Regions from separate parts of the Alteromonas sp. I10 genome, predicted to be linked through region 1. Evidence: predicted binding sites of a transcription regulator. Region 1 holds the regulator's gene; the other holds the start of a gene.
The links. Region 1 encodes FliA, which starts transcription of late flagellar genes. Its sites were predicted from a motif close to CTAAAGNTNNNNNNNNNNNNGCCGATA; they were not measured.
Positions count from the first base shown of each region.

Region 2: BZA03_RS13980 (VC2046/SO_2500 family protein) is a predicted target of FliA. The motif match lies at 6,130-6,156, and genes of this name have one in related genera.

Region 1 is NZ_QJJN01000001.1:127,654-142,703, forward strand. It holds gene BZA03_RS00485 (D-Ala-D-Ala carboxypeptidase family metallohydrolase) at 1-11, opposite strand, end outside; gene BZA03_RS00490 (murein L,D-transpeptidase) at 4-1,611, opposite strand; gene flhA (flagellar biosynthesis protein FlhA) at 1,854-3,953, shown strand; gene flhF (flagellar biosynthesis protein FlhF) at 3,983-5,392, shown strand; gene BZA03_RS00505 (MinD/ParA family protein) at 5,398-6,264, shown strand; gene BZA03_RS00510 (RNA polymerase sigma factor FliA) at 6,261-6,992, shown strand; gene cheY (chemotaxis response regulator CheY) at 7,029-7,412, shown strand; gene BZA03_RS00520 (protein phosphatase CheZ) at 7,447-8,202, shown strand; gene BZA03_RS00525 (chemotaxis protein CheA) at 8,215-10,449, shown strand; gene BZA03_RS00530 (chemotaxis response regulator protein-glutamate methylesterase) at 10,478-11,608, shown strand; gene BZA03_RS00535 (ParA family protein) at 11,637-12,401, shown strand; gene BZA03_RS00540 (chemotaxis protein CheW) at 12,409-13,215, shown strand; gene BZA03_RS00545 (chemotaxis protein CheW) at 13,233-13,724, shown strand; gene BZA03_RS00550 (DUF2802 domain-containing protein) at 13,784-14,218, shown strand; gene metA (homoserine O-succinyltransferase) at 14,329-15,050, shown strand, end outside.
Region 2 is NZ_QJJN01000007.1:38,818-53,867, reverse strand. It holds gene BZA03_RS14010 (CoA transferase subunit B) at 1-425, shown strand, start outside; gene BZA03_RS14005 (DEAD/DEAH box helicase) at 688-2,010, shown strand; gene BZA03_RS14000 (hypothetical protein) at 2,253-2,786, shown strand; gene BZA03_RS13995 (sugar O-acetyltransferase) at 3,082-3,696, opposite strand; gene BZA03_RS13990 (EF-hand domain-containing protein) at 4,097-4,345, opposite strand; gene BZA03_RS13985 (rhodanese-related sulfurtransferase) at 4,398-5,393, opposite strand; gene BZA03_RS13980 (VC2046/SO_2500 family protein) at 5,543-6,097, opposite strand; gene BZA03_RS13975 (response regulator) at 6,219-7,859, shown strand; gene BZA03_RS13970 (hypothetical protein) at 7,879-8,424, shown strand; gene BZA03_RS13965 (DUF6279 family lipoprotein) at 8,545-9,387, opposite strand; gene BZA03_RS13960 (ATP-dependent 6-phosphofructokinase) at 9,565-10,569, shown strand; gene BZA03_RS13955 (LytTR family DNA-binding domain-containing protein) at 10,682-11,509, opposite strand; gene BZA03_RS13950 (sensor histidine kinase) at 11,511-12,584, opposite strand; gene BZA03_RS13945 (DUF962 domain-containing protein) at 12,732-13,193, opposite strand; gene BZA03_RS13940 (PilZ domain-containing protein) at 13,254-13,937, opposite strand; gene BZA03_RS13935 (M61 family metallopeptidase) at 14,130-15,050, shown strand, end outside.

The sequences.
Region 1 (15,050 bases):
CACTTACGCACGTTTAAACTCCTTCAATTTCTCAATAATATGGCTGTCCCGATTGTATGCATCGCGGCGAAATACAATGGTTCCTGCTTCATCTGCAAACGCTGTGAAGTACACAATAAGAACAGGCATAGGTTTCTTCAAATATAGTGTACTGGTCTCTTCACTTTGAAGTAATTGCTCAGCTTGCGGTATTGCCTCTGTCTGGCCTGAATGAGTGAGTACCCATTGAGACAGCTTCAAAGGGTTAGAGACTCTGATGCAGCCAGAGCTGAAGTTCCTTTCTAATTTCGAAAAAAGGCTGTGATCGGGCGTGTCGTGAAGATAAATGGCATGCTTATTTGGAAGCATGAATTTCACTTTACCAAGGGCATTGTGCGGACCGGGCTTTTGTCTGAGTGTATAGTGAAATGTACCACGGCTAACATTTGTCCAATCAAACTCATCGACAGGGCTGAAGCCGCTGACACCGGCGGGCTGGGCTTCGTAACCTTGCTCAACCAATAAAGAAGGATTGGTTTTTAATTTCGCCAGCTTGTCTTTAGTGGCTATACTGAAAGGCACGGTCCAGTAGGGGTTAAACACCATATACTTCATTGATTCAGCGAAAACGGGCGTTTGCCTCACTGGTGTACCGACAATCACAGGCATTCCCAATGTTTCCTCACCTTCAGTAAATCCTCTCAACTGAAACGACGCAATGTTAACGCGTAAATATGTTGACCAAGTTTGATGAGGGAGCCAGCGCCAACGCTCTAAGTTTGCATCAATTCTTTCTAACCAAGAAAACGTGGTGGCATTTAATGCTTCTAAAGTGGAACTTCCCACGATACCATCTGGCTCTAAGCCCGCAGACATTTGAAACTGCTTAACCGCGTCCAGTAAATCTTTATCGAATAACTCTGAATAGGTGCCTGGCCCTAAAAGACGAGACTTCAGCAACACAACTCTTTCGCTCGTTGAGTTCAGCTTAAGTGTTGGGCCAACTGGAATTTGTGTGGTAACTGTAGAAACTGCCGTGAGTAAACGACGCTTTTTTTCTAACAGTAACTGGTATTCATGGTGTGATGGCCACATGGCCCGCAATGTTGCAGAAACACCGTTAGTTAATGCGTGATTGAGCGATGCCACAGGATCCGCTTCTCTTTGCTTAAGGAACCACTGCGAATCTGCATTGGCGGGGCTAACAAGCCCATTTAATCGATGCAGAGTTTGACTGATGAAGGCATCGGTTGCTAGTACATCTAAGAGTGCCGTGTTGGCGTCGCGACTTTCGAGCATTGACGCGTGGTAATACTCGGGCGAGAAGCCATGTAACTCTGAATCAGCAATTTCATGGAGGAGTTCCTGAAGACGGTTTTCAGCATCACTAGTACCAAACCATATAAGCTGGTAGCCCTGTTGAGTGTAGACCTCGCTTACCAAAACTCTATTGTACACACGAGATGGGTTACTATTTTGTGAACCGTATATCTCCACTGAATCAACTAGCAAATTCTCCACACGCTGTCGTAAGTTAGGTTGTTTAGATGCATGAGCTACATGACTAAAAGTCAGCATGATGACAAGGCTGACCCAACAAAACGTTGCAACACGGTTTTGTAGTACTACCATGAATAATCCTTTTAAAACGAAGAGTAGGCCCTAGGAATAGTGACGTAATTATAAACTGTTCGTATGTCCCTCGGATACAAAATCTTAATCGCCCTATACAAGTCACTGTAGACAGTAATCACGCATGATTACAGCTCAGATTTGGATAACTTTTGCGTAAAACACAAAGCTGGCACGTTAGTTGAAAACTCACTAGAAGATTCACATAAAGCGTCAATTTTCTGATAGAGAGACACCAAGCCATGCAGTTATCCGGTTATCTTCAGCGATTCGATAAAAATCAGCTGCAAAATTTTACCAGTGGTTTAGGCGCACCCATCGTCCTTTTGGCAATTATGGGCATGGTTATATTGCCTATGCCGCCATTCTTACTGGACGTGCTGTTTAGCTTTAATATTGCGTTGTCGCTAGTCATTATCTTGGTGGCTGTACTTACCCAGCGTCCAGTAGATTTCGGCATTTTTCCCTTGGTGTTACTTATCGCTACCGTTTTGAGACTAGCGCTTAACGTGGCTTCTACTCGCGTTGTCTTACTTTACGGACATGAAGGCGGCGATGCAGCAGGTAAAGTTATCGAAGCCTTCGGTGAGGTCGTGATTGGTGGTAACTACGCCGTAGGTATTGTTGTTTTCGCCATTCTTCTTATTATCAACTTCAAAGTTGTAACCGCAGGCGCAGGACGTATTTCAGAAGTAAGCGCTCGCTTTACGTTAGATGCTATGCCCGGTAAGCAAATGGCCATAGATGCTGATTTAAATGCAGGGTATATAGATCAAGACCAAGCACGTAAACGCCGTGAAGAGATTACCGCAGAAGCGGATTTTTACGGGTCGATGGACGGTGCGTCAAAATTTGTAAAGGGTGATGCGGTCGCAGGCCTTTTCATCATGCTGATTAATATTGTCGGTGGTCTTTTTATTGGCATGATTCAGCACGGGCTTTCATTCGGTAACGCTATAGAAATCTACACCATATTGACCATCGGTGATGGTTTGGTGGCGCAAATTCCTTCATTATTACTTTCGGTCGCTACAGCCATTATCGTTACTCGTGAAAACGAGACCCAGGAAATGGGCAAAGAAATCCGCGGTCAGCTTGGTAATAATCAAGCTCTTTATATAGCCTCGGGCGTTCTATTTGTGATGGGTATCATTCCAGGGATGCCTCATATCGCATTCTTAGGCTTCTCATTCTTGATTGCAGGCTTTGCTTACTGGCAGTCGGTCCAAGAAAAGAGAAAGGCCGCAGAGCCCAAAGTGCCAGACAATGTGGTAAAAGATGAATCGGTTGCGCCTGAAGTGAAAGAGCTTGGCTGGGATGATGTTCAGCAGGTAGATACCATCGGATTGGAAGTGGGCTATCGCTTAATTCCTCTTGTCGATAAATCCCAAGGTGGCGAGTTGTTGACGCGCATTAAAGGCGTACGTAAGAAACTATCGCAAGAGCTGGGTTTCCTTATTCCGCCTGTCCACATTCGCGATAACTTGGATTTAGAGCCCAACACTTACACCATCGCTATGCTAGGCGTAACGATAGGCGATTCCATCATCAGTCACGATGAAGAACTTGCTATTAATCCAGGGCAAGTGTTCGGTAAATTAGAAGGGCGTGCCACTAAAGACCCCGCGTTCGGCTTAGACGCAGTATGGATTAAGCCCAATAAACGGGAGCATGCTCAAACCCTTGGGTACACAGTAGTAGACGCTGCGACCGTTGTAGCGACCCATTTAAGCCAATTACTCTCTAACAATGCATATCAATTATTAGGGCACGAGGAAGCGCAACAACTTCTTGATATGCTTGCCAAGCAGCATCCGAAACTGGTTGAAGGATTAGTACCAGACATTCTTCCTCTAAGCACCGTCGTGAAGGTACTGCAAACCTTATTGTTTGAAGGCGTGCCTATTCGCGATATGCGTACAATCGTGCAAACACTCAGTGAGTACGGCACGCGCAGCCAAGACCCCGATGTTTTAGTGTCTGCAGTGCGTATTGCCCTTAAACGTTTAATTGTCCAAGAAATTACTCAAGGTGCAAAAGAGATACCTGTCATAACCTTGGCGCCAGAGTTGGAACAGATGTTGCACCAGTCACTTCAAGCAGGTGGCGAAGATGGCGCTGGCATAGAACCAGGTCTGGCAGACAAGCTGCAAAAATCATTGCAGCAAGCCAGTCAGCAGCAAGAGTTAGAAGGAGAGCCTGCAGTACTCCTTACCTCAGGCATGCTACGACCCGTTCTGTCTCGCTTCTTAAAATATTCGGTTGTTGGGCTTCATGTTCTGTCTTACCAAGAAGTGCCTGACGACAAACAAATAAAAATAGTCAGTTCGGTCGGTCAATAATCTGACACTGGGTGATTGGAGAGGTTGCAATGAAAATTAGACGTTTCTTCGGCAAAGATATGCGTGAGGCGTTAAGCCAAGTTAAAGCTGAATTGGGCAGTGACGCTGTGATCATGTCAAATCGCAAAGTCGCTGACGGTATTGAGCTTGTCGCAGCCTACGACAAAGAGCCTGAAGCGAAGTTGTTTACGCCGAAAGCGTCTCCACAAGCCGCTGCAAAAACACCCGGTCAAAAGGCAGTGCCTAGCTTGAGCGAAATCATTGGTGACGACGGTCCTGATAGCCTTAAAGCACTGCTAGAAAAGCAGCACGGTGGAAATAATGGCGTGGCGAGTCCTGCGCAACCTAACCAACCAATGACAGCGAATGCTAAGCACGCCAATGAAATTGCTTCGCACTTAGACTTCTCAGAAGCCTTTATTGACGACGTAGAAGCCCAGCAGTCTTCTCATGAACCAGTTCGTCAGAACGCTTTCCCAGAGCATCAAGCGTCAAGTATGGATGATACCTCTGTGACGCAGTCAGCGGAGCTTGCGCAAATCAAGGAAGAGCTAGCGTCTCTTCGCGATGTATTGCAATATCAAGTGGCCGACTTGATGGAAGCTAAGAACAAACGTCAAAAACCTGTTCATCAATATCTAATCACCCGTTTAACCGATATGGGGTTAAGCAACGCGTTAGCGAAACAGCTTATTAGCTATACGCCGTCACATTACAACGAACGAGATGCATGGGTATATCTTCTTAACCTATTGGCTAATCGCATAAATGTGACAGGAAACGATATACTTAGCGCACAAGGTGCTGTTGCATTAGTAGGGCCAACAGGTACCGGTAAAACAACTACCGTTGCGAAACTTGCTGCCCGCTATGCGCAGAAATACGGTGCAGAGTCGGTTGCGATGATTACCATTGATACGTATAGAATTGCCGCCTATGAGCAGCTAGCGACTTACGGAAAGATTATTGGCTGCACGGTGAGAAAAGCGCAGACTAGTGAAGAACTTGCGGATTTATTATTCCAACTTCGTCATAAGCGACTAGTATTGATTGATACGGCTGGATTTAGTCAAAGAGACAGTCGATTAATTAAACAAATTAAGCAGTTTGATAACGGACAAATGCCAAATGTTAAAAAATATTTGGTAGCGCAAGCAAATACGCAATATCCTGCTTTGCAGAGAATCATTCAAGCGTATGATGATATTGAACTAAGTGGCTGTATTTTCACAAAGTTAGATGAGTGCTACTCTTTAGGAGAGGTGCTTAGTGCAGCGGTTGAATACCAATTACCGGTTAGTTATGTCACCGATGGTCAAAAAGTACCTGAAGACATTAAGATTGCAGAAGCGAAATCTTTGGTTTCCGCTGCTGCAAAGCTTTATAAAAAGTACGGTTTGAATCATACTAGTGGTAACAACGCAATTAAAACAGCATAAGCAGTATGATTGACGACCAAGCGAGTAGCTTAAGAAAAATGAAGCAATCACGGTTAATCAAAGTAATCGCCGTCACCGGTGGCAAAGGTGGCGTAGGTAAAACAAACATTACATTGAACACCGCTATCGCCATGGCGAAGCAAGGTAAACGTGTAATGGTTCTCGATGCGGACCTCGGTCTTGCTAACGTAGACGTTATGTTAGGTTTGCGTGTTGAGAAAAACTTATCCCACGTGCTTTCCGGCGAATGTACACTTGATGAAGTATTAGTGACCGGTCCGCACGGAATAAAGATTGCCCCTGCCACATCAGGCACGCAGTCGATGGCAGAATTGTCGCCAACGCAACACGCTGGCCTAATTCGTGCCTTTAGTGAGCTGCGCTCGCAAATTGACGTGCTTATCGTTGATACAGCGGCAGGTATTTCAGACATGGTGTTGAGCTTTTCAAAAGCCTCACAAGACATCATGGTCGTTGTGTGTGACGAGCCTACTTCATTGACAGATGCGTATGCATTGATAAAAATTCTGAATAGAGAGCACGGTGTTTTCCGCTTCAAAGTTGTGGCTAATATGGTGCGCGACGTGCGAGAAGGCCAAAAGCTATTTAGTAAATTGAGCAAAGTGACAGGGCGTTTTTTAGATGTTGCACTAGAATTAGTGGCGACAGTACCGTTTGACGAGAACATTCGTAAAGCAGTGCGTAAACAAACAGCCATTGTCGATGCTTACCCAGGTTCACCGGCAGCCGTTGCAATAACACAGTTGGCGAGTAAAGCCTTAACATGGCCTATTCCAGCGCAGCCAGGTGGCCATTTAGAGTTTTTCATTGAACAATTAGTTGCAGAAAAAGCCGTAGGAAGTCAGCGTTGAACAGCAAGGCAGCCGCTTATCAACAACAAACCGATAAAGCGCAGTTAGTCGAAAGACATGCGCCATTGGTTAAGCGTATAGCGCATCACTTGATAGCGCGATTGCCGGCTAGTGTTCTTGTAGACGATTTAATTCAATCAGGCATGATTGGATTATTAGAAGCCGCGCGAAACTTTGATGGTTCAAAAGGAGCCAGCTTTGAAACGTTTGCCGGCATTCGCATTCGCGGTGCTATGCTAGATGAAATTCGCAAAGGGGATTGGACACCGCGTTCAGTTCACCGAAATGGCCGAGCGATCACTGAAGCAATTTCGCAAGTAGAAAGCGAAACAGGCCGCGATGCTAGAGATTCTGATATTGCTGATAAGCTTAATGTAAGCTTGCAGGACTATCACCAAATGCTTAATGAAGTAAATGCCGGAAAGCTGGTAGGTATTGAAGATTTAGGTGTGTCAGAAGATGTTATTTCGACAGAGCAAAATCGAGGTAGCGACGCACCACTGGAAGATTTGATGCAAGGCGCTTTCCAAAAAGCGCTTGCCCATGCAATTACGACATTACCTGAAAGAGAAGCGATTGTACTTTCGCTGTATTATGATGAAGAGCTGAACCTAAGAGAAATTGGTGAGGTTCTTGATGTAAGTGAATCGAGAGTCAGTCAAATTCACAGTCAGGCCATGTTAAAACTCAAATCACGAATGAAGTCGTGGCAAGCTGACGAAGAATAGAAATTAATAACAATTAACCCCTCACTGGAGGCTATTTTGGACAAAAGCATGAAAATTCTCGTGGTCGATGATTTTTCTACCATGAGACGTATCATCAAAAACCTACTTAAAGATTTGGGTTTTTCCAACATCCAGGAAGCGGATGACGGAAGTACTGCATTGCCTATGTTGCAGCAAGGTGATTTCGATTTCGTAGTTACCGATTGGAACATGCCTGGAATGCAGGGTATTGACTTGCTTCGCGCGATTAGAGCCGATGACAAGCTCAAGCACCTACCAGTACTTATGGTTACTGCTGAAGCGAAGAAAGAGCAAATTGTTGCCGCTGCGCAAGCAGGTGTTAATGGCTACGTTGTTAAGCCGTTCACTGCAGCAACACTTAAAGAAAAATTAGATAAAATATTCGAACGTTTAGGTTGATCCAGACGCTCACCAGAGAAATGAGGTTTACTGGATGTCAACGAATGTAAACGTTCCAATTTCGTTGGAAGAAGCAAAACAGCTTGTCACCTACCTTGAAGAGGGTGACAACGCTTCAGCCAATGCCCTATTAGAAGCGGCCTCAATGAAAGAAAACGTTGAGTTATTTGCCGAAGTAGGGAAACTGACGCGTCAGCTCCATGACGCGCTGAATAATTTCCAAATAGACGACCGCATTAAAAATCTCGCGACCGATGATATTCCCGATGCACAATCCCGCCTAACCTACGTAATTGAAGAAACTGAAAAAGCTGCTAATACTACTATGGATGCCGTTGAAGCGAGCATGCCTATAGCTGAAATGCTGTCGGCGCGCATCGAAAAGGTTATGCCTGAGTGGAAGAAGCTGATGAATCGCCAAATAGAGTTGGGTGAATTCAAGGCTTTATGCGCAGACTTAGACGAATTGTTGGAAGAAGGTTCGGCACAGTCAGCTAAACTTACACAGTTACTTACAGAAGTATTGATGGCTCAAGGTTATCAAGACTTAACTGGTCAGGTTATTCGCCGCGTTATCGACTTGGTTAAAGAAGTGGAAGACAGCTTAGTTAACATGCTTACCATGTTTGGTGAACGCGACGGTGCAGAACAAACTAAACCATCTAGCGTTAAGGCCGATAAGGTTGATGGTGTAGAGGCAGAAGGCCCTATCATTGATGCCGATAAGCGCGACGACGTCGTGTCAGGCCAAGATGATGTAGATGATCTTCTGTCTAGCTTAGGTTTTTAGGGGAGCGGGCGCATGTCGTTTGATGTTGACGAGGATATATTACAGGACTTTCTAGTTGAGGCTGGAGAGATACTTGAACAATTACAAGAACAGCTCGTTGATCTTGAGAACAATCCTGAAGATGCGGATTTGCTGAATGCAATTTTCCGTGGTTATCACACAGTTAAAGGGGGAGCAGGGTTCCTGTCTCTTACCGAGTTAGTAGAAATTTGTCACGGTGCGGAAAACGTCTTTGACGTAATGCGTAACGGTCAACGAACACTAACCCCTGAACTGATGGATATTATTCTGCAAGCCACAGATGTGGTGGTTGAAATGTTTGAACGAGTGAAAGCTCGGGATCCATTAGAGCCAGCAGATGCACACCTAGTAGACTTGTTACACAAACTAAGTCGCCCGGAATCTCCAGATGAGAATATTTTTGGTGAACAAAGCGCGCCGGCGTCAGAACCTGAGCCCGCGATTGAAGAGCCAGAATTAGTTGTTGAAGAGCCTACTGCACAGGCACCAAGTTCTGGTGATAGCGGCGGTATTGACGAAATCACTGAAGATGAGTTTGAAGCGCTGCTTGATGAGCTTCATGGCTCTGGGGCACCAGGACAGTCCTCAGCGGCTAAAAGCGAACCTGCAAAGGCTGCTGCACCTGCTGCCGCTAGTGATAACGACGATATCACCGACGAAGAATTTGAAGCGCTGCTCGATGATTTACATGGCAAAGGCAAGTTTGGTGGTGAAGAAGCTGCGCCAAAGGCAAATACACCAGCTCCAGCACCAGTTACGCCGAGTTCAGCTGGTGATGAAGAAATCACCGATGACGAATTTGAAGCACTGCTTGACCAACTACATGGCTCAGGGCAAGGGCCTACCAAGCAGGGAGCCGTTTCAAAGGCGCCAGAGCCTCCTGTAGATAAGGCAGCAACAGAAGCGGTTCAAAAAGCGAAACAAGCAGCGCCCGCTGCGCCAAAAGCGACGCCTGCTCCTAGCGCCGCAGCGCCAGCTAAAGCAAGCGCGCCTGCTGCACCAAAAGCAGCGCCTAAAAAAGATGAGAAGAAGGCGGCACCAGCTGCGCCTCCTGCTGAGACTACAGTACGTGTAGATACCAAGCGTCTTGACCAAATTATGAACATGGTGGGTGAACTCGTACTAGTGAGAAACAGGCTAATAAGCTTGGGTATCAACAGTAACGACGAAAGCATGTCCAAAGCCATTGCCAACTTAGATGTGGTAACGGGCGACTTGCAAGGTGCGGTAATGAAAACCCGCATGCAACCAATCAAGAAGGTGTTTGGTCGTTTCCCTCGCGTTGTTCGAGACCTCGCTAGAAGCTTGAAAAAAGAAATAACCCTTGAGCTTGTGGGTGAGGAAACTGATTTAGACAAAAACCTGGTTGAAGCACTGGCCGATCCACTTGTGCATTTGGTGAGAAACTCCGTCGACCATGGTATTGAAATGCCTGATGACCGTGCTGCAGCGGGTAAGCCGCGCATGGGTACGGTTCAGCTATCGGCATCTCAAGAAGGCGATCATATTCTTCTAACCATCGAAGATGATGGTAAAGGAATGGATCCTGAAAAGCTTAAAGAAATTGCTATTAGTCGCGGTGTACTAGACGCAGACGCAGCTGCACGGATGTCGGATGTTGAAGCGTTTAACTTGATATTCGCGCCAGGGTTCTCAACCAAAACTGAAATTAGTGATATTTCTGGTCGCGGTGTGGGCATGGACGTGGTTAAGACCAAAATTAACCAACTTAACGGCACCGTGAACATTGATTCACAGCTAGGAAAAGGCACGCGACTGGATATCAAAGTTCCGCTAACGCTAGCCATTCTTCCGACGCTAATGATTGTTGTAGGAAAACAAACCTTTGCGTTACCATTAGGTGCGGTGAACGAAATAATAAATATGGACATCAAAAAGACCAACACGGTCGATGGCCAGCTAACAATGATAGTTCGTTCAAAAGCAATTCCGTTGTTCTTCCTTGGTGAATGGTTGATTCGAGGTCCCAAAAACATCGATAGAGAAAAGGGACACGTTGTTGTAGTGCAAATTGGTACACAACAAGTAGGATTCGTAGTAGACGCGCTAATAGGCCAAGAAGAAGTGGTTATTAAACCTCTTGATGCATTATTGCAAGGCACGCCTGGTATGGCGGGAGCCACGATTACATCAGACGGTGGAATTGCACTAATTTTAGATATTCCGAGCCTGCTTAAACGGTATGCGCGTAAACCCATCAAGTAAGGCGATGAATTAACAGGAATAATAATCCATGGTCTTTAAAGTCCTTGTCGTGGACGACTCGACTTTTTATCGTCGTCGAGTAAAAGAAATACTCGATGGCGATAGGGAACTTGAAGTTGTTGGGGAAGCGAGAAATGGGCGCGATGCACTTGAAAAAGCAGAAGCGCTTAAGCCGGATGTGATAACGATGGATGTTGAAATGCCTGTCATGGACGGCATTTCAGCTGTAAAGGCCATAATGGACAAACGGCCTACACCTATTCTTATGTTTTCGTCGCTTACGCATCATGGTGCGCAAGCGACATTAGATGCGTTAGAAGCGGGCGCGCTCGATTTCTTACCGAAGAAATTTGAAGATATCGCGCAGGACAGAAAAGACGCATCGCGCTTGTTGTGTACAAAAGTACGCTTAATAGCGCGTCGTGGTATTGGTCTTAAGCGTCCGTCGTTTCGCTCTACAGAGGCAAGAAAGCTTCCTGATAATGCGCCAAAGCAGGCGTTTTTTAAAACATCAGGGTTGCTATCAGGGCATAAAGACGCAGCCAAACAACCAACCGTTTCGTCTGTAAGAGCGACGGGAAAGCACTACAAGTGTTTGGCAATTGGGGCTTCTACAGGCGGGCCTGTGGCGCTTCAAAAAGTGCTGTCTCCTTTACCTGCAGAGTTTCCTTACCCCATTTTGCTTGTACAACACATGCCTGGAACATTTACTACGGCATTTGCACAGCGTTTAGACACAAACTGTAAGATTAGAGTAAAAGAAGCCGAGCACGGTGACATTCTAAAACCAGGTCATGCGTATCTTGCTCCCGGTGGGAAGCAAATGTTGCTAGAAACCATAGGTGCGAATAAACGCATTGCCATTGTTGACGCAAATGCGAGTGACAAGGTGAATTATAAGCCCAGTGTTGATCTCACTTTCAGTTCTCTGGCTAAAGCTTATGGTGGGGATGTATTAGGAATTATATTGACGGGTATGGGGGCTGACGGCAGAGAAGGATGTCGAATGCTCAAGGAAAAAGGCGCAACGATTTGGGCTCAAGACCAAGATTCCTGTGTTGTGTACGGTATGCCTCAAGCTGTAGCCGTTGCCAATATATCCAGTAAAAATATAAACATTGATGATATGAGCAGTTGCGTTCAAACCGAAATGCGATAGCAGTTTGAACAGTAATGGAACAGCAAATATGAAAGTGTGGACAGTAGCGAATCAGAAAGGTGGTGTAGGAAAGACTACCACTACGGTGAGCCTTGGCGGCTTGCTTGCACAGCAAGGCAAGCGAGTGCTCATGATTGATACTGATCCACATGCATCGCTGAGTTATTACTTCGGTATCGATGCAGAAGCGTCAAGTCATTCAGTTTACGATATTTTTATTAAGTCTAATGACATTACGGCCGATAATGTTATGGATTGTCTGTGCCCGACAAAGTTAGACAACTTATATGTGCTTCCTGCAACAATGGCGCTCGCGACCTTAGATAGAACGATGGGTAGCGAACAAGGTATGGGCTTAGTCCTAAAAAAAGTGTTGGCAAAAATCGCAGGGGAATTCGATGTTGCTATCATCGATTGCCCTCCAGTGCTTGGGGTGCTGATGGTTAACGCTCTTGCAGCGTGTGACAAGGTTATCGTGCCTACCCAAACGGAATATCTGGCGCTTAAAGGGCTAGACAGAATGATTCGTACCATGGAAATTATGGGACGTTCGTTGGACAAATCCTTTGATACTGTGATTATTCCAACTATGTTTGATAAGCGCACTAACGCGGCGCTTGCATCGCGAAAGCGCTTAATGAATGACTATGGTGAGCGCGTGTGGGAAGGGGTTATTCCCGTCGACACGCACTTCAGGGATGCAAGTTTAGTACAGCTTCCCATTTCCGCAGCGTACCCCAAAACACGTGGTGTGTCTGCGTACGAGAAACTATTAGCGGTATTGGAGAAATAACGAGAACATGAGCAAGCAATCGCCTTTTGCCCGTGAAGAAGTGATGGAGGCATACCTTGATAGCCTCCTCAAAGAGCCAGAAGCACCGGAAGATGTGACTGCGCGCACGGCAAAATTGCTCGAGCAGGCTTCTCAGCAGATGGCTGAAACGGCACTTGCTTCTACCGCCAATGAAAGTGAGCCGCTATCGAATGAACAAGAAGCGATAGCGGAAAAGGTTACATCGTTAATTGAAACGCAAAAAGCAAAGACAATTGAAGATGAACAGCAACAGTCTCACGCAGAAACTTTAGTAGAAAATGAACAAGAAGCTGCGTTAAACCGCGCTGAAAAAACAAAAGTTCCACTAAAGGATACTCTCGGTTTTCGCTTTCAGGCGCTATTCTTTGAGGTTGCAGGGTTAACACTTGCGGTGCCTTTGACGTCGCTAGGTGGGATCCACCAAATTGAGAAGATTGGCCCTTTATTTGGAAAACCTGATTGGTTTATGGGTGTAATGTTGCACAGAGAGTCTAAACTAAGTGTTGTTGACTCTGCAAAATGGGTAATGCCAGAAAAATATGACGAAAACCTCGCACAATCGCTTAACTACCGATATCTTATAATGTTAGGGGAAAGTGCGTGGGGTCTGGCTAGTGAAAAGCTAGTCAATACGGTCAATTTGACTACCGATGATGTTAAATGGCGCGAGTCCACAGGTAAGCGTCCCTGGTTAGCAGGGATGGTTAAAGAAAAAATGTGCGCGTTAATTGACGTTGAAGAATTAATATCTATGCTTAACAAAGGCTTAGGCAGTAACGACCAGACGCCATAGTATTGGGAGCCAGGTTCATGAGCGACGAAAGAATAAATAATAACGCCACCGACAGCAACGACGAAGTCCTTCAATGGGTAACGTATCGTTTAGGTGAAGAAACTTACGGTATCAACGTGATGCAAGTTCAAGAGGTCTTGCGTTATACCGAAATAGCCCCTGTACCCGGTGCACCTGACTATGTACTTGGTATTATCAATCTGCGTGGTAACGTAGTAACGGTTATCGATACGCGTGCTCGTTTCGGATTACCGCCAACAGAAATTACTGACAATACCCGTATCGTTATTATTGAGTCTGACGAGCAGGTGGTTGGTATTCTGGTGGATAGTGTCGCTGAGGTGGTTTACTTGAAATCTTCAGAGATTGATAGTGCCCCTAACGTAGGTACTGAAGAGAGTGCTAAGTTTATCCAAGGTGTAAGTAACCGCGACGGCGAACTGCTTATTCTTGTAGATCTTAATAAATTGTTAAGCGACGAAGAGTGGGATGAGCTTAGCAACATCTAAATAAATGAATAGGCGGTATTGATTATAATACTGCCTACATTTCCCCAAGGGTTATGTCCATGGATTGGCAGCTTGCTGCACCTACCTTATTAGAACTCATACTGTGTATTCTTGTAGTTATACTCATCGCCGCGATGGGTGTGCTGTATTCACACATTAAGCAGTTGCGTTCTGCATTAAGCGAAAGCGAACATGCTAACGCAGAGGCTATTGCCCGCACTGAAGCCCTTGCTAAAAATGCAAATAATCAACAAACTGAGGCGCAAGCACGCACCTTGGTGATCACTCGACACCTTCAAGAATTAGACGAAAAGCAAACTGATATTGAAAACCAGCTTCGAGAACTCAAGCTTCAAGATCCTTCCCTACGCCTATATCAGCGTGCGGCGGACTTAGTCAAGCAAGGCGCTAGCATTGATGAAATTATTGAAGCCTGCGACATTCCTCGTGCCGAAGCTGAGATGTTGGTAATGGTGCATAAACAAAATAATTAGTATTTTTGAGCACCAGAGAAAAAACGTTTAGACGTCTAGACGTAAAGATGTTGACATATCGCCAGTTATAGACACAATACAGATATTGTAATTTATCACTGGAGCCCTCTATGCCAATTCGTATTCCTGAGCAGTTACCCGCGCAGAATGTACTACTAGGTGAAAACATTTTTACCATGGACATGGACAGGGCTGCCAATCAGGATATTCGTCCTCTTGAAGTCGGTATTCTTAATTTAATGCCGAACAAGATAGAAACAGAGGTACAGTTACTTCGTCTATTATCGAACACGCCACTGCAAATAAACGTGGATTTAATTCGAATTGATAATCAAGCGCCGAAGAATACCCCCCAATCGCACATGGATGCTTTCTATCACGACTTTTCAGCGGTAGCGAATAAGAAATACGATGGCCTTATTGTCACCGGTGCGCCTCTCGCGCTTATCGATTATGAGGAAGTAAAGTACTGGGAAACCATGACCACCATATTGGAGTGGGCGCAGCGTCACGTGAACTCAACCCTTTACTTATGTTGGGCTGCTCACGCCGCCATGTATCACTTTTACGGCATTACACGAGAGCTTAGAGACGAAAAGTTTTCAGGTGTCTTTAAACATAAAGTGAATGACCCGAACAATGAGCTATTAAGAGGCTTTGATCCTTCATTTTACGCACCACATTCCCGTTATGGGCATATTAACACCTCGTTGTATAACAGCGTCGATGGACTTAGTGTTGTTGCAGAGTCTGACGATGTAGGCGCTTATATTGTGGCGTCAGAAGATAAGCGTATGGTATTTGTGACGGGCCACCCGGAATACGATCCAGA
Region 2 (15,050 bases), on a different contig from region 1:
CAGGCGCATCTATTTTTAGTAGCGCTGAGAGCTTTGCCATGATCCGCGGCGGCCACGTTGATTTTACTGTACTTGGCGCATTTGAGGTTGATGTATCGGGTAATATTGCCTCTTGGATGATACCGGGCAAACTCGTTAAAGGCATGGGCGGCGCTATGGACTTAGTTGCTGGAGCAAAGAACATAATTGTTACTATGACCCATACCGACAAACACGGTAACCCAAAACTACTTGGCGAATGCACCTTACCGTTAACCGGTGTTAACTGTATTACGCGCATTATTACCGACTTAGCAGTGCTGAGTGTTGAAGACGGCGCATTTGTGCTTCAAGAACGTGCACCGGGCGTCAGCGTTGACGAAATTAAAGAGAAAACGGGCGGAAAGCTTGTTGTTCCTGAAAATGTACCTGAAATGCAGTTTTAAACTCTGCGTTTAATTGTGCTTTTCATTTAATTGTACTTCGCAATGTCGCGCTTATCATTCAGCATTTATGCTCTTGTGGTAAGCGCGCACCATTGAGTTAACTCACATTTTTGCTTTAACTTTATATTCTTCGTTGAGTAACGATTGTTACAAGCACCTGCCTTCAGTCTGCAAACTCATAAGCCTTTCCAATAAACCTTTAAATGCACCGTGCATTAAGGGATAATGCGCCCGAATGTCATTTTAAAAAGGCTATACCTTCTTGCTAGTTACTGATTTACCTGTTCACCACAAAATTATTTCAAAGCTCGAAACGAAAAACATTTCGACGCTAACCGAAATTCAAGAACGCACTATGCTGCCAGCTATTCAGGGCAAAGATATTATTGCGTCATCAAAAACGGGGTCAGGTAAAACCTTCGCCTTTTTAGTGCCAGCTATAAACAGGCTAATGTCGCAAAAAGCCCTTAGTCGTCAAGACCCACGCGCACTTATTCTTGCGCCAACTCGAGAGCTAGCCAAACAAGTTTTCATTGAAGCTAAATCAATGTGTACCGGGCTAAATCTTACTTGTTCACTTATTGTGGGTGGCGAAAATTATAACGACCAAGTTAAAGCGCTTCGCCGTAACCCTCACATTATCGTTGGTACCGCTGGTCGTGTAGCCGACCATCTATTAGATAAAAGTGTGTATTTAAACGGTTTAGAGTTGCTTATCTTTGATGAAGCCGACCGAATGTTAGACTTAGGCTTCTCTGCTCAGCTTAAAATGATTAACGACTATGCTGATCACAGAAAGCGTCAAACTATGTTGTTTTCTGCCACGCTCGATAATATTGAGCTAAAGCATATGACAACGCAGTTAACCAAAGGCGCTGTCCGTGTAGCTGTAGGAGACTCAACCGCAGAGCATGGCGATATCGAACAGAAGTGCTTCTTTGCAGACAATGTTGATAACAAAGATCAAATTTTACAGTTTGAACTAGCCAATCGTACCTACAACCAAGCTATCGTATTTACAGCTACCCGTGAAGATACCGATAGAATTGCAGCACTGCTTAACGAACAAAACTTAGAAGCTATTGCGCTTCGTGGTGATATGCTACAAAGCCAACGCGCAGCAGTAATGAGTGCGTTTGCTCGTGGACAGCACAGTATTCTGGTTACTACCGACCTCGCCTCTCGTGGACTAGATCTATCAAAAGTTGGATTGGTGGTTAACTTTGACCTTCCTAAGAACGCGGATGAATACATTCACCGTATCGGCCGTACAGGCCGTGCTGGGCAAAAAGGCGAAGCATTCTCGCTAATTGGCCCTCGTGATTGGAACAGTTTCGAGGGGCTTAAGAATCACCTTCAATATGCGTTAGAGTGTTCACCGCATGACGAATTCTCGGCGTCTTTCAAAGGTTTTACGCCGAAGAAAAAAGTATCGAAACAATCAAATGCGAAAAGTGGTAAAAAGCGCGTAGCGAAACCAGCAAAACCTGGCACTAAAAAACGTGTCGATACCATGTCTGGAGAAGACATTGGTATGGTTCCTGTGAAACGCAAGCCAAGAAACACTCTGTCTGACGACGAGTAAAACTCTATATCGTAGTTTGAACCATCACCGCCGCTAGTCACAATTCACTATTGAATAGCGGTGTGTAACCTTTCACATTGTTTTTAATCACATTTCCTGCAGCCCTTTGATGGAACACTTCGCCATCATATGCTCTACTACGCATATAGAAACAAGTCGATTGTGCTGACTACACGCTTCAACTGTTTGTAACAAAGCGTGTAAGCGGCATAAACTCCCCCTTTAAAATGGATTTTAACCACATGAAATTTATAAAGTTCGTATCGTTAGCCTTGTTTGTAGTAATAGTCGTTGTGGCACTTTCCTATGAAAAAATAATAGCACGCGTATTGTTGCCGCAATACATAGAGTGGGCACATGAAACAGATATGAAAGGCTTAAAAATAGGTCAACCGTTGAACGAACAAGAATTGGCGCTAGCATCGGAGATAGGCATAAAACAGCCTAAGAAAGTAAGAATTGTTTATGTAGATGAAGTGCCATATCCCTACGAAAACTTCGCGCTTAAAGTGTTTGGCGAAGCCGTTGGACTTGTTGGAGAAGGAATAATAAATAACGCACAAGTTTTCGGCTATTCGATTTATGCTCGTAAAGATTTCGAGCTTAATAGACCCAAGTTAGCCCACGAATTAGTGCATGTGTTACAGATTGAACGAGCCAGTTTAGATGAAGTTGTCACCCAACACTTTTTCGACATGGCTGAATACGGTTACGATAAAGCCCCACTAGAAGTAGAAGCGTCCGCAGCCAACAAAGTATACAGCGCTGATTGGTAGTCTTTACTACATAGCATACTTTTTTAGCTTCGCCCAACGTGTAGGTTCATCTGTCGAGGCTTTAAGTTCTGCTATAGACAAGTTGTGGACGAATAGATTATTGACTAGCTACTTCTGCTTTGTGCCAGTAGCAGCCGTTCGAATATTTGTAATTAAACGGCAGAAAAGTACGTTTTGCAGACGTTCAGCAAATAGAAAATTATTGTTTGCAATAATCGACTATTAAAGCCTTCAGAGAGCCAAATGGCTTTACTTCAGACAACCAAGATTATATTTTACTTGGCTTTAAACTACTCTACGGTTCTTGTTCTTCCCTATAGTTTTGAGCCATTTCTTCCCAGTAAACTTTGTCTGAATCACTAATTTCTCTGATTACCTTAGCTGGATTTCCTGCGGCTATTACATTATCAGGAATACTTTTTACGACTACTGAACCGGAACCAATCACAACGTTACTACCAATAGTGACCCCCGGATTTACCACAGTGTTTCCACCAATCCAAACATCATTACCAATCGTTACAGGCTTCCCATATTCAATTAAAGAGTTGCGGACTGTTGCATCAATCGGATGTGTAGCTGTATATATGCAAACTCTGGGGCCAAAGAAAACGTTATTCCCAATATTAACGGGGCATACATCAATAATTATACAATCGTAATTTGCATAGAAATTTTCACCGATTGACGTATGACAACCATAGTCCGTTCTAAAAGGAGGCTCTATGTAAAGGTTGTTACCTGTTTTTTTAAAGAGTTCTTTTAAAATACTTTTGCGAAATTCTCCCCCTTTACCTTCCGTGGTATTAAATTGTCGGGTTAGCTCCCTTGCTTTTTTATTATCACTTGCCAACTCCGAATCGAATGGAAGGTACAATTTGCCTGCGAGCATTCTGGACTTTTGAGACATATAAAAGTTTTCTGTTATGTTTTTAACGATTCATACTACAGCATTTTAGGTTAACTAAAAATACGCTAACCGAAAAAACGATGTTCTGTTATTCGACGAATCTAGGTTTGCAGAAACAATAAATAAATGACAATTAGTAATGTCAGCTCCTTGTCTGAAGCGGACCAGCGCATTGGTTGTGGTCAAGGTCCGCTTTACGCTCGAAGCCGACATTGAAGGCCATTCAAAGGAAGCTATATCTCACTCCCAAAACGAAACGCCAAACTCAACACACAAAAAAACGAGTGCTTAAAAGCACTCGTTTTCAATTGGCTCTTTTACGTGGCCTAGCCCTCGTTTCCACACTTAGCCTAGCGTGTCGAAAAGCCTCAGTCGACGATAAGTGTTACTAAGTTTAAACTTAGTACTCCCACCATCCTTCTTGCCACCACTCCAAAAACTCTTCAAAGTCGATGTAACCGTCGTCGTTACTATCGATAAGCTTAAAGCCTTCTTGTACGTGGCTAGCTTTCGTTTTTGGTGAAATAACGGTTAGAAGCTCGATGAACTCCGGCAAATCGATTTGGCCGTTGCCATCACGATCGAAAAAGCTGAAGTCCTTTCTAATTTCTTCAATTTTAGATTCTGAAAGTTGAGTGCTCACTCGCATTCCTTATTTCAACTGCAATAAGCACGAGTGTAACGCCCTTCTTTCTAGCTGTCTACGCCTGATTTTCTTTTGCTTTAAGTGCGCGTAAACGTTGAGCTTCTGCTTTTTCCTGACGCTTTTGTTCCATGGTCAAACGCGCTTCCGTTCCTACGTGTTCTTGTTGGCGCTCTTTTGCCAGCTGAACCTGTTTTTCACGTTCTCTAAAGCGAGCAATTTGATCGTCGGTATGGGTACCAAAGCAGTGCGGGCAGCTTACACCCGGCTCATACTTATCACTCTGCTTGTCTTCTTCAGTAATTGGAAGTCTGCACGCGTAGCACTGCTCATAATGGCTTTTCTCTAAGTCGTGGTTAACTGCAACGCGATTATCAAATACAAAGCAATCGCCTTCCCACAATGACTCTTCTTTCGGTACATCTTCAAGGTACTGTAGAATACCGCCTTCTAAGTGATAAACCTCGTCAAACCCCTGCTCTTTCAAGTAAGCCGTCGATTTTTCACAGCGAATACCACCGGTGCAGAACATAGCCACTTTTTTATTTTTTGACGGGTCGAGTTCTTTCGCTACGTATTCAGGAAATTCACGAAACGTTTCGGTTTTAGGGTCGATAGCGTGTTTGAACGTACCAATTTCAATTTCATAACCGTTTCGCGTGTCAATAACCGTAACATCTGGGTCGCTAATAAGTGCGTTCCAGTCTTTAGGTTTTACGTAAGTACCAACGGTTTTGCGAGGGTCAATACCCTCAACGCCCATGGTCACAATTTCTTTTTTCAGTTTTACCTTGGTGCGATAGAAAGGCTGTTCATCGTGAAGAGATTCTTTGCAAGAAATAGGATTAATACGCTCGTCGCTGTTTAAATAAGCAAGTAATGCGTCGATACCTTCGCGGGTACCAGAAACCGTACCGTTTATCCCTTCGTGGGCAAGAAGAAGTGTACCTTTAATGCCATTAGCTTCCATTGTTTCGAGAAGCGGTTGGCGGATTTCTTTGAAGTTTTCAAGCGCAACAAATTTATACATTGCGCATACAATATATTTAGACATATTTTAACCTTTGCTGATTGGAGCGTAAGACCAGTGCAAAAATGCGGCGCGCAATATAACAAAAAGGAATGATAAAAACTAGGGCGGATACGAATTAGCGCTCGTACGTCAACCCAAACTTAGCACGCAACAACGAATTGAAATAACTGCTATGCAATATTCTCAAAAGATGTGAAGTGTGACGAATTTTCATGTTGTGAATGGTGTTCTTTATCTTGTGATGAGAGGATATCGTATAGCATCGTATTATCTTCCTTCACGGTGTTAGCGTATTCCTTTTTCAACCGCTTTTGTGTTGCCAAACTACAATTATCTACTACATCGTCGGGTAGACGTTTAGCATCATCAGTTTGTGATAGTGGAGAGGGATTCATACTTAAATATAATCTTGCTGCTGCATAGTCTTGAGATACTAACTCAGACAAAACGCGCATTCTGCCCCATTCGCTTTCATTAGCGGCTAGCGATGGCCTTCTATAATAATTTAACGATGCAAGCTTGGATTCGATGCTGCTTTTATCATCAGATTCTGACGCTACCGCTTCAATTTCAAATGGCTCGGCAACACTATGTTGCTGCATAGCAAGATATAAAGAGAACAACGCTCCCTGCGCAGATGCTTTAGCAAGCACACCACTGCGCTCCCAGTATATACTGGGGTCAATAGGTATTTGCTCACGAGCTTCGACAGTTTCTTGCGACATTCTTATTTACAACTTCATTTGTATACTTATGTTTTCGGCAAGATAATGTTTTTCTTAAGCTTATTATCTAGAATTAGATATACTCCTATAAAGTAATCGCGCGCTCATTCATGGATTTGAAATGCAATTTAGCAACAAACAAGTACTGATTGTTGAAGACCAACGCCCTTTCCTTCTTTTATTGAAGGGGCTGATGCATTCGATGGGCGCATCTGATGTAGTTACGAAGTCATCTGCTGAACAAGCGGTATCACTATGTAAAAAGCATAAGTTTGATATTGTCATTTGTGATCTACACTTGGGAGCTGACAACAAAAATGGCTATGAGCTCATTGAAGAGTTGCGCACTCGAAGGCTTATCAGTCCCACATCGGTGTTCATTCTGATAAGCGCAGATAGCGCTCGACCGATAGTGTTGGGCAGTATTGAACGTAGACCAGATGATTTTTTAATTAAGCCCTTTTCTCAAGTTCAGCTGAAGTCTCGTATCGTTCGTGCGTGGCAAAAAAGACAGTTTCTCCAGCAAGCGTTTAGTCTCGTTGAACAGGGTGAAATAAACAGTGCGATCGACCATATCGAAGCGTTACTTGACGCCCCTTCCCACTATAAAGGTCACTGTGAACAGCTATTAGTCGAGCTATATTGGCGTATAAAGCAACCCGATAAAGCGCTAGATGTGTTACGTGACTACATTGACGGAAAACCCGTGCTGTGGGCGCAAATAGCTATTGGAAAAACTTACTTGCTTTTAAAGGAATATGAGAAAGCGATTTCAATTGCCAAGAGAACGCTAAAGCGTAACCGGTTCAATGCAGACGCTCACGATATTCTTGCGCAAGCACACCAAGCCACCACAGCTGGCGACAAAGCACTAGATGCAATAAAAGAAGCAATAAAACTGTCACCCTACTCCTTACCCAGGCATTTCAAAGCCTGTGAAATAGGTCGGCAAAATGACGATTTAGTGCTGGCAGCGAGTTCAAGCCAAGCGATCTGGGATTTATCGAAACGAACCGTTCACAAAACAAGTTTACACTGGTGCGGTATTATCCGAAGCCTTTTAGATGTCGCAGAGTTTGCAGACGACAAGCGCCAGCGCAATAAGTATCAGCAAGAAGCATTACTAACTCTGCAAAGAGGAAAGTTTGATGAACATCTTCAAAAAATGGACAGAGATTTTGACGTAGATATATTTGGTACAATCGTCAACGCTAGAATTAGCGCTATAGACGGCAAACTGATTGATGCCAAACGCCACTTAACAACGTCACAAACACTTCTTGACGATAAGTACACGGAAGTTCCTACCGCGTTTATTCCTGACAGTATTAACGTTATGTATAAACTGGGTGAGTTTGATGATGCGCTACAGTTGAATGCACTTTTGACTTCAAGACAGGATGAGCTCGACCAAAACAGTCTAAACATGCTTGATGCGCAAGCCCTCAATGCTCAGAAAAACTTAGCTAGTTATCAACAGTTCAACCGCGAAGGCATTCAACACTATCAGCAGCAAGATTACGAACGTGCTAAAGCTTCGTTTGCCCTTGCTCAAGGCTTTGCTCCTGTAAATACAGGGGTTGCGCTTAATCTATTGCAATGTCTTCTACAAATTGCAATCAAAGAAGATAAAGCCGAAATGAAACTCATTAATGAGTGTAAGCGGCTGTTTAAATTGATTGACGATATGTCACTTAAGGCGCCTTACAAAGAAAAATACACCAACCTTAGAGATGAACTCTCTAAATATATTGGCTTTTGAATTAGAAAACTGGTGAGCTATGAGGTTGTTAGTTTTTTTACTGGTGGCATTTTTAATCGACGAGGTTAGCGCCAATGAACAGGCGCTAAGTCAGAACGAGTCTTTTGTACTAGCCGATGCTGGTATTCACAGAATGACATTTGAAGAGCTAAACAGTGGTGAAATATTTGTTATTCGCGGATTAAAAGTACCTAGCACACAGCAATTCGAGGGTAGTCAAGCTAACGAGAAACACCTCCCAAAACTTGTCAAAGTTAAAACTGGCAAATACTATCTAAAATCGATAACTCCAGCTTTTTCGAACATTGGGGTAAGACGTTTTAAAAAACCTGAATGCGATGGCTGCTTTTTCTCGCTTCAACCAAGCGCGGTTTCTTATCTGGGTAGGTGGAATATTGATTTAGAATACAAATCAAGGAATAAGGTAGAGTGGCATATACAGAGGCAGTATTCCTACGAGAGCCTTAAAACACTAAAACAAAAAAACACTAAATTGACCGAACTTCCCCTTTTCGTTGCTAACGAAGAAGGTAAAGTTCTTAAAATCGATTGGAAAGAATTATAACTTAATACCTTATTTAGTACTGAGTGCTACCACCATAGGTCGGAGTTTTCGTCTTGTATTACGAGAAGACCAGTACTGTATCGACCGACCTGAATGTGTACTGAGCCAGAGTATTACTAATTAATCCATAAAATTATCAACCGTTTCGATTAGCTCATCCACGTTTTCAATCAGTGTTTGACGCTGTTTCTCTGAAAGAGTTGAAAATATCTCGGCCAGTAGCGTTGCCGTCACAGTCATATTATGAGCACTACTTTGCTTGTACACATCGCTTTTATAATTATCCGGATTTTGCATTAGTGACACCAATTCTTGCTCAAACCTTTCGTTTTGCTTGCGCGAAACGAATAGCTTTCTTGCCGCATTTTGAATGTTTCTGCGATACGTTATCCAAGCGTCACCTGTAGAAATAAATTGTTGTGCGTAGGTGCTAACAATTTGTTTTTGCTCTTTACTTAGATCTCCAATACGCTCACTTATTGTTTCTTGTATTCGCTCAATTCTATCTTTAAGTCTCTCTGCTTCAGACTTTTCCAGCGCCTCTTGTCGCTCTTCCTCTTCTTCTTTATTGTCTTTTTCTAATGCCGCAAATAGGGTGACAACTTGTTCATCATCGAGTGTTTTAGCTATAGCCGCTAGTTCAGGACTGACCTCGTCTCGTACGCGCTCCCAATGCGATCTAGCTAACTCAAGGTTGTTATAAACAATACTCGAATTAAGGGTGTCATTCTGAATCTGCCTTTTTATATCCTCTAATTGCGCTTTATAACGAGTAAGTTCACTCTTCTTGTGCCAGCTCAACCAATTTTGTAAATGCGCATCAAACTTCTCCTCTTGCTCACCTTTAAGCTCGATGTAATCGTCCATGTACCAATACACCCACCAATCCAGGTTGTTATAAGCCAGCTTAGAACTGCATGAAGTAAGAAAAATAATAAAGACAACAACCAACAATGAACGCATAGTATTTCCTTTTTTTACGTTAGTTACGTCGTGACAAGCAAAAACGCTTATTGCTGTGTACTGAAAAATTGAATTTTACTTTGATATTACGCAATAAATATCCGCAATAGAGAACTTTACGTTGCACAGCCTTTACTCTACTTTAATGGCATTGCCTGTAAAAAGAAGGACTTTAATGTGTCAAAACGTGTCGCAATTTTAACCTCTGGTGGCGACGCCCCAGGTATGAATGCATGTATACGTGCCGCAATTATTGCGTGTCAGAAAGCTAATTTTAGCTTGCTTGGCTACAAGCACGGCTACAACGGATTACTACAGCAAGAGTTTATTCCTCTATCTCTTGATTCAACGCACAATCTTATCCAGCAAGGCGGCACCATACTACACAGCGCAAGGTGTAAAGAATTTAAAAATCGTGAAGGGCTTATAAAAGCGGCTGATAACTTGAGACAGGCCGAGATCGACACACTTATTGTAATCGGTGGTGACGGATCTTTTCGCGGCGCAGCAAAGTTGAGCGAACTATGGGATGGCCAGATTCTTGGTATTCCGGGAACAATTGATAACGATATAGCGGGTACTGATGCGACTATAGGCTACTTTACCGCAATAGATACCGCCATGAGTTCTATCGATAAAGTTCGTGATACAGCTGATGCGTTCGAACGTATTTTCCTTGTAGAAGTAATGGGTCGCAATGCTGGCTTTTTAGCATTAAATGGTGCCCTTTCCGCTGCGGCTGACTATGTAGTTGTTCCTGAGTTTTTTGAATCCGCTGAGACTGAAATCAAAAAGATCGTAAACCAGATCAAAGCGCAGCGTGCTTTGAAAGGGCCCGTCAGTTTTATTGTTGTAGTAGCTGAAAACGTTTGGCCTAATGGCTTAACAGGATTAACCGAAGCTTTGCAGTATCACAATATCAACGACGTTAGGCCAGTAACCTTGGGACATGTCCAACGTGGCGGCTCGCCGGTAGCACAGGACCGACTACTCGCCACTACTCTTGGCGAATTCGCCATAAGCTTAGTAGGAAGCGACGTCACCAACATAATGGTTGGTGAAGTTAATCAGCGCCCTATTACCGTACCCCTATCCAAAACTTGGGAAGAAACAAAGCCTCTCAATCAAGCCCGGGTTGACGCTATGCGTACCCTAATGAACGAAAGATACAGCTGCGACTAAGTAAGATGGTTCAGACGCTGTTTAACTTGAAACTTTCATAGATTGTAAAAAACAAAAAAGGCGGTGCTTTATAATAAAACACCGCCTTTTAGTACTTCATGCTCAAGCTTCTTTACATCTTCATTGCCGCTTTCACTTTATCACGATGACTGCGACTCACTTTAAGTTCTGTATCATTTTGAAGTATTAAATGATATTCGCCACTAATATGGCTCACTAACTTTTTAACAAAACGGATATTAGCAATAGCTGAACGGTGCACTCGAACAAAGAACTGTGGGTTGAGTTCCTGCTCAAGTTCTTTCATGGTTTTGCGCATTATATGCATGCCATCCAGTGCGTGAACGCACATATAATCACCTGCAGCATCAATCCATTGAATGTCTTGAACGTTTACGCGCGTTACTTCTGAGCCATCTTTAATAGCCAATACATCTGGGTATGGATTGGTTTCAACCGGCTCACCATTAGCTAACTTGCGTAAAATCTCTTCGCAATCATCGCCAGTAAGTTCAGCAACAAGGCTTACTAATTTTTGTGACTGCTCATCTTGATGCTGAGTTGAGTAATATTCACGTACTTTGTTTAACGCCGCACCTAAGCGCTCGTCGTCTGCTGGCTTTAACAGATAATCTAAAGCATGCACGTCAAATGCTTTTATTGCGTAGCTGTCATAAGCAGTTACGAAAACGATCATGGGAATGGGCTGTTTCAGTTCGCGCAACTTGTGAATAACCTGAAAGCCGTTTAAGCCAGGCATTTGAATATCTAAAAACACCAAATCTGGACGATGTTGAGAAATGCTACTTACAGCCTCCAGGCCGTTCTGACACTCTGCAAGCACCTGCACATCATCATGACGCTCTAACCTGGCACGAAGGCCCTTGCGTGCTAAAGGTTCGTCGTCCACTACAATGGTTTTAATCACTTGCTTTGTCATGTTATACGTCCTTAACTTCATAGGGAATGCGTATTCTAACTCGCACGCCTGAAGGCTGATTGTGTTCTATAGAGAATGCAAAATTACGATGATAGAGGGATTGCAAACGCTCTTTTATATTGGCTAGGCCTACGCCGTTTTCTCGACTAAGTGTTCCGTCTTTGATATCTGCACCAGGGCCGTTATCGGCAACATCCATTAACAAATCATTGCCAAATGTACGTGCCGTAATCGCTATACGACCACCATTTTCCATCTTAGATATGGCGTGCTTTATTGAGTTTTCAATAATGGGCTGCAAGATCATGCTCGGCACAAGTGCACTTTCACACCCTTCATCGATGTCCCATAGTACTTCTAGACGATCGTCAAAACGTACCTTCTCTATCTCTAGATAGAGTCGTAATGCCTTTATTTCCTGACCTAGCGGTACTCGCTTTATCGGGTCGTTGTCTAATGAATAACGTAGAAAGTCACTCAAACGCGACACCATCGCTTCTGCTGTGTCGTTCTCTTTTAAAAGAATAAGGGTTGAGATAGCGTTAAGCGTATTGAAGAGAAAATGCGGGTTGAGTTGATAGCGCAACATCTTTATGTGAGCTTGGTGCGCCATGGTACTCGCCTTTAGCGCGTTCTGCTTCTCTTTTTGAAGCATTTGGAAGTTCTTGATGCCAAAGTACACACCACTCCAACACCCCACCATTATAAGCGAGTTAATAGTGTTGGTAAAATACATATACCATTCGTCTGGCCGATATCCGTGCTTGTAGATTTCCCAGTAGTTAATGTTTTTTACCACGGCCCATAGCAAAGCAATTAAGTAGCACGACACAATCACTATGATGATCATGTTGAGCGGTGATTGCTTTCTTGCCCATCGATAGATGTAGCGAAGCGGAATGGTTAGCAACCATCCTGCATATGCATTAAGCATGATGATGAAAACCCAAATGGGTCGAACATCATGGAGAAAAGATCCGATGTAATAAATTATTGCGAACCCTGCCCAGCCTGCACTGTGCAATGTCCAAAATAAACGTTCATTACTTTCTATTACACGCTGAAAGCGACTCACAATATTACCAATTTAAAAACTTATAAGAAGATTATACGCAAGCCTTGCCACGACCCAAGCGCCTTGGTCGTGCCCCTTATGCTTCTTGTCGCAGGGCAAAATCTTGAAATTAGACATGTTTTGGCTATATAAATTCGCTGATTAAGCTCAGTAACTGATATTCATTCTTTTCAGCCAGTGCACCCACCACCAGGCTGGGCCAACCAGCAAGAAGCGCAAATCGTCAAAAAACGAAGGCTTTTTGCCCTCGATATGATGGCCAATAAACTGCAAAATCCACATAACGACAAACAGTACAAGAGAAAATAACCATACTGAGATACTGAAGTGGTCTAGGGTATTAACTGCACCGAAACACAGTATGGTTAAGAGGGTCATTGCAGCCCCAATCGGACCAGACAACATAAAATAATAATACAATACGGGAACCGCTATGATATGCGCCCACGTTATATCGAACTGCGCTATCATTTCAGGTACCGGCAAACTCCACAGCAAACCTATCGTTACAAAATAGATGCTGGGTACGGCAATAGCATGGATGATAACGTTGGTCTTGTTTTGGTGGCTTTCACCGTACTGCATTAAAAGTCGCTCAATACTTCTCATGTAGATCCCCTTAGCCTGTTATTTTGATTATTATCTAAAGAGCACCCAACTATTGTTTTCCTACGTTAACAATGTGTGTCGGGACAACAGCGTTTTTATCAATTTTTCTTCACAGGTAAAGGCGAGCCCATAATAAACCACATCACTATCAAGCTTATGATTTTTAACTTTTGCAGTAAGCGCTACTTCTTTACCGTCCAACGAATAGTTTAGCTTAACCTCAGCTTCATCGAGCATTACCGGCCAATTTGGCTTGACCTGTAACGCTACTTTGCACCCTTTTTCACTTAAATCTATGATGATCCCCGTTACGTTTTCGTCACTGGGATAAACGTCAGCTTCTAACGTTACTGAAACGCCAAGTTGAGCACGCTTTACAGCGCGAAGCCCTATACTTTCAATACGTTTCGGAAAGGTTGTAATAAGTAAGCCTGATGGCTTGGAAAGCAATTTGAGTACTTTCACTTTAAACGCAATAACCTGGCCAGTATCGCCCTCAAGCACAGAACGCACCACGATATCGTTGCCAACAGTCAGAGCATCCCTAACGGTAATCCACTTCGCCGATGTTGGAATATGAAAAAGCAAACATTCATCAATAAGCATGCCTATGTAGTCAGTCTTCACACGCTTTGGCGCTGCAGGCATAGCAATTTGTAAATCTACTGTATCGCCGGGTACCAGCGTACGCAACGATTCCAAATTATCTTCGCTTAGTAAATTGCTTTGTATTTTTTCAGCCATTTGTATTTGTTATTGCTGGATTTAATGTCATTTAACTCAATGTACGCATCAAACAAAAACTTATCAATACTACGATTGAAAACCATGTTCAATAAACGTAAAAATTGCCCCTTAGTAGCAGGCAATCTATTGGGATTAACTCAATAGGTTGATATAGTTGAGAGATAGTTTTGCTTATCTTTTCGGACGCTTATGACCTCTGCTCTTCGCTATACGTTAACTATTTCCAATTGGCGTGCCCATCAATTTACTGTCGCGCTGCAAATACCTGAGCATTCTGGCTCATCAATTGAGCTTAGCCTTCCAAGCTGGATCCCGGGAAGCTACATGGTGCGCGATTTTGCCAAAAGCATTATCGAGCTAACTGCAAACACTTCTGAAGGTCATAGTACTGAAAATGTTGGCGATAGAAGCGTTTATAGCCTTTCGGTAAATAAGCTCGATAAACAAACTTGGCGTATAGACACATTTGGAAAACCATGTACGGTCGTTTACTCGGTTTATGCCAACGACTTATCTATTCGCTCTGCTTTTATAAACGACCAATATGCGTTTATAAATGGCACCAGTGCGTTTCTAAACGTTTCCGGCTTCGAGAATGTGCCGTGTGAGGTGGACATTGAGCTTAACGACAGCGATTCGACAATCGCAGAATGGAAGGCTTATACGTCAATGCCTTCTCGATGTGAAAGCACAAGCCCGTCTCGGTGGCACTTCGTTGAAAAAAATTACGATGAGCTCATTGATCATCCCATTTATGTGGGCATTGCAGACACTCACAGCTTTGAGGTTGACGGCGTTACGTTTACGTTACTTTTCTCTGGTAACAACAATATTGATTATGAGCGCATAGCAAATGACTTAACGCCAATTTGCAAGCACCACCTAGATTTGTTTGGTGCTCCACAACCTATTAATAACTACCTGTTTATGACGCTGCTTGCCGACAATGGGTTTGGCGGTTTAGAGCATAAGTATTCTACTGCCCTTCTTTACCCTCGCTTCGACCTTCCTCAAGTTGGTGAAAGTGAGAAAAAAACCGACAGCTACATCACATTCTTAAGTCTGTGCAGCCATGAGTTTTTCCACACATGGCATGTTAAGCGCATTAAA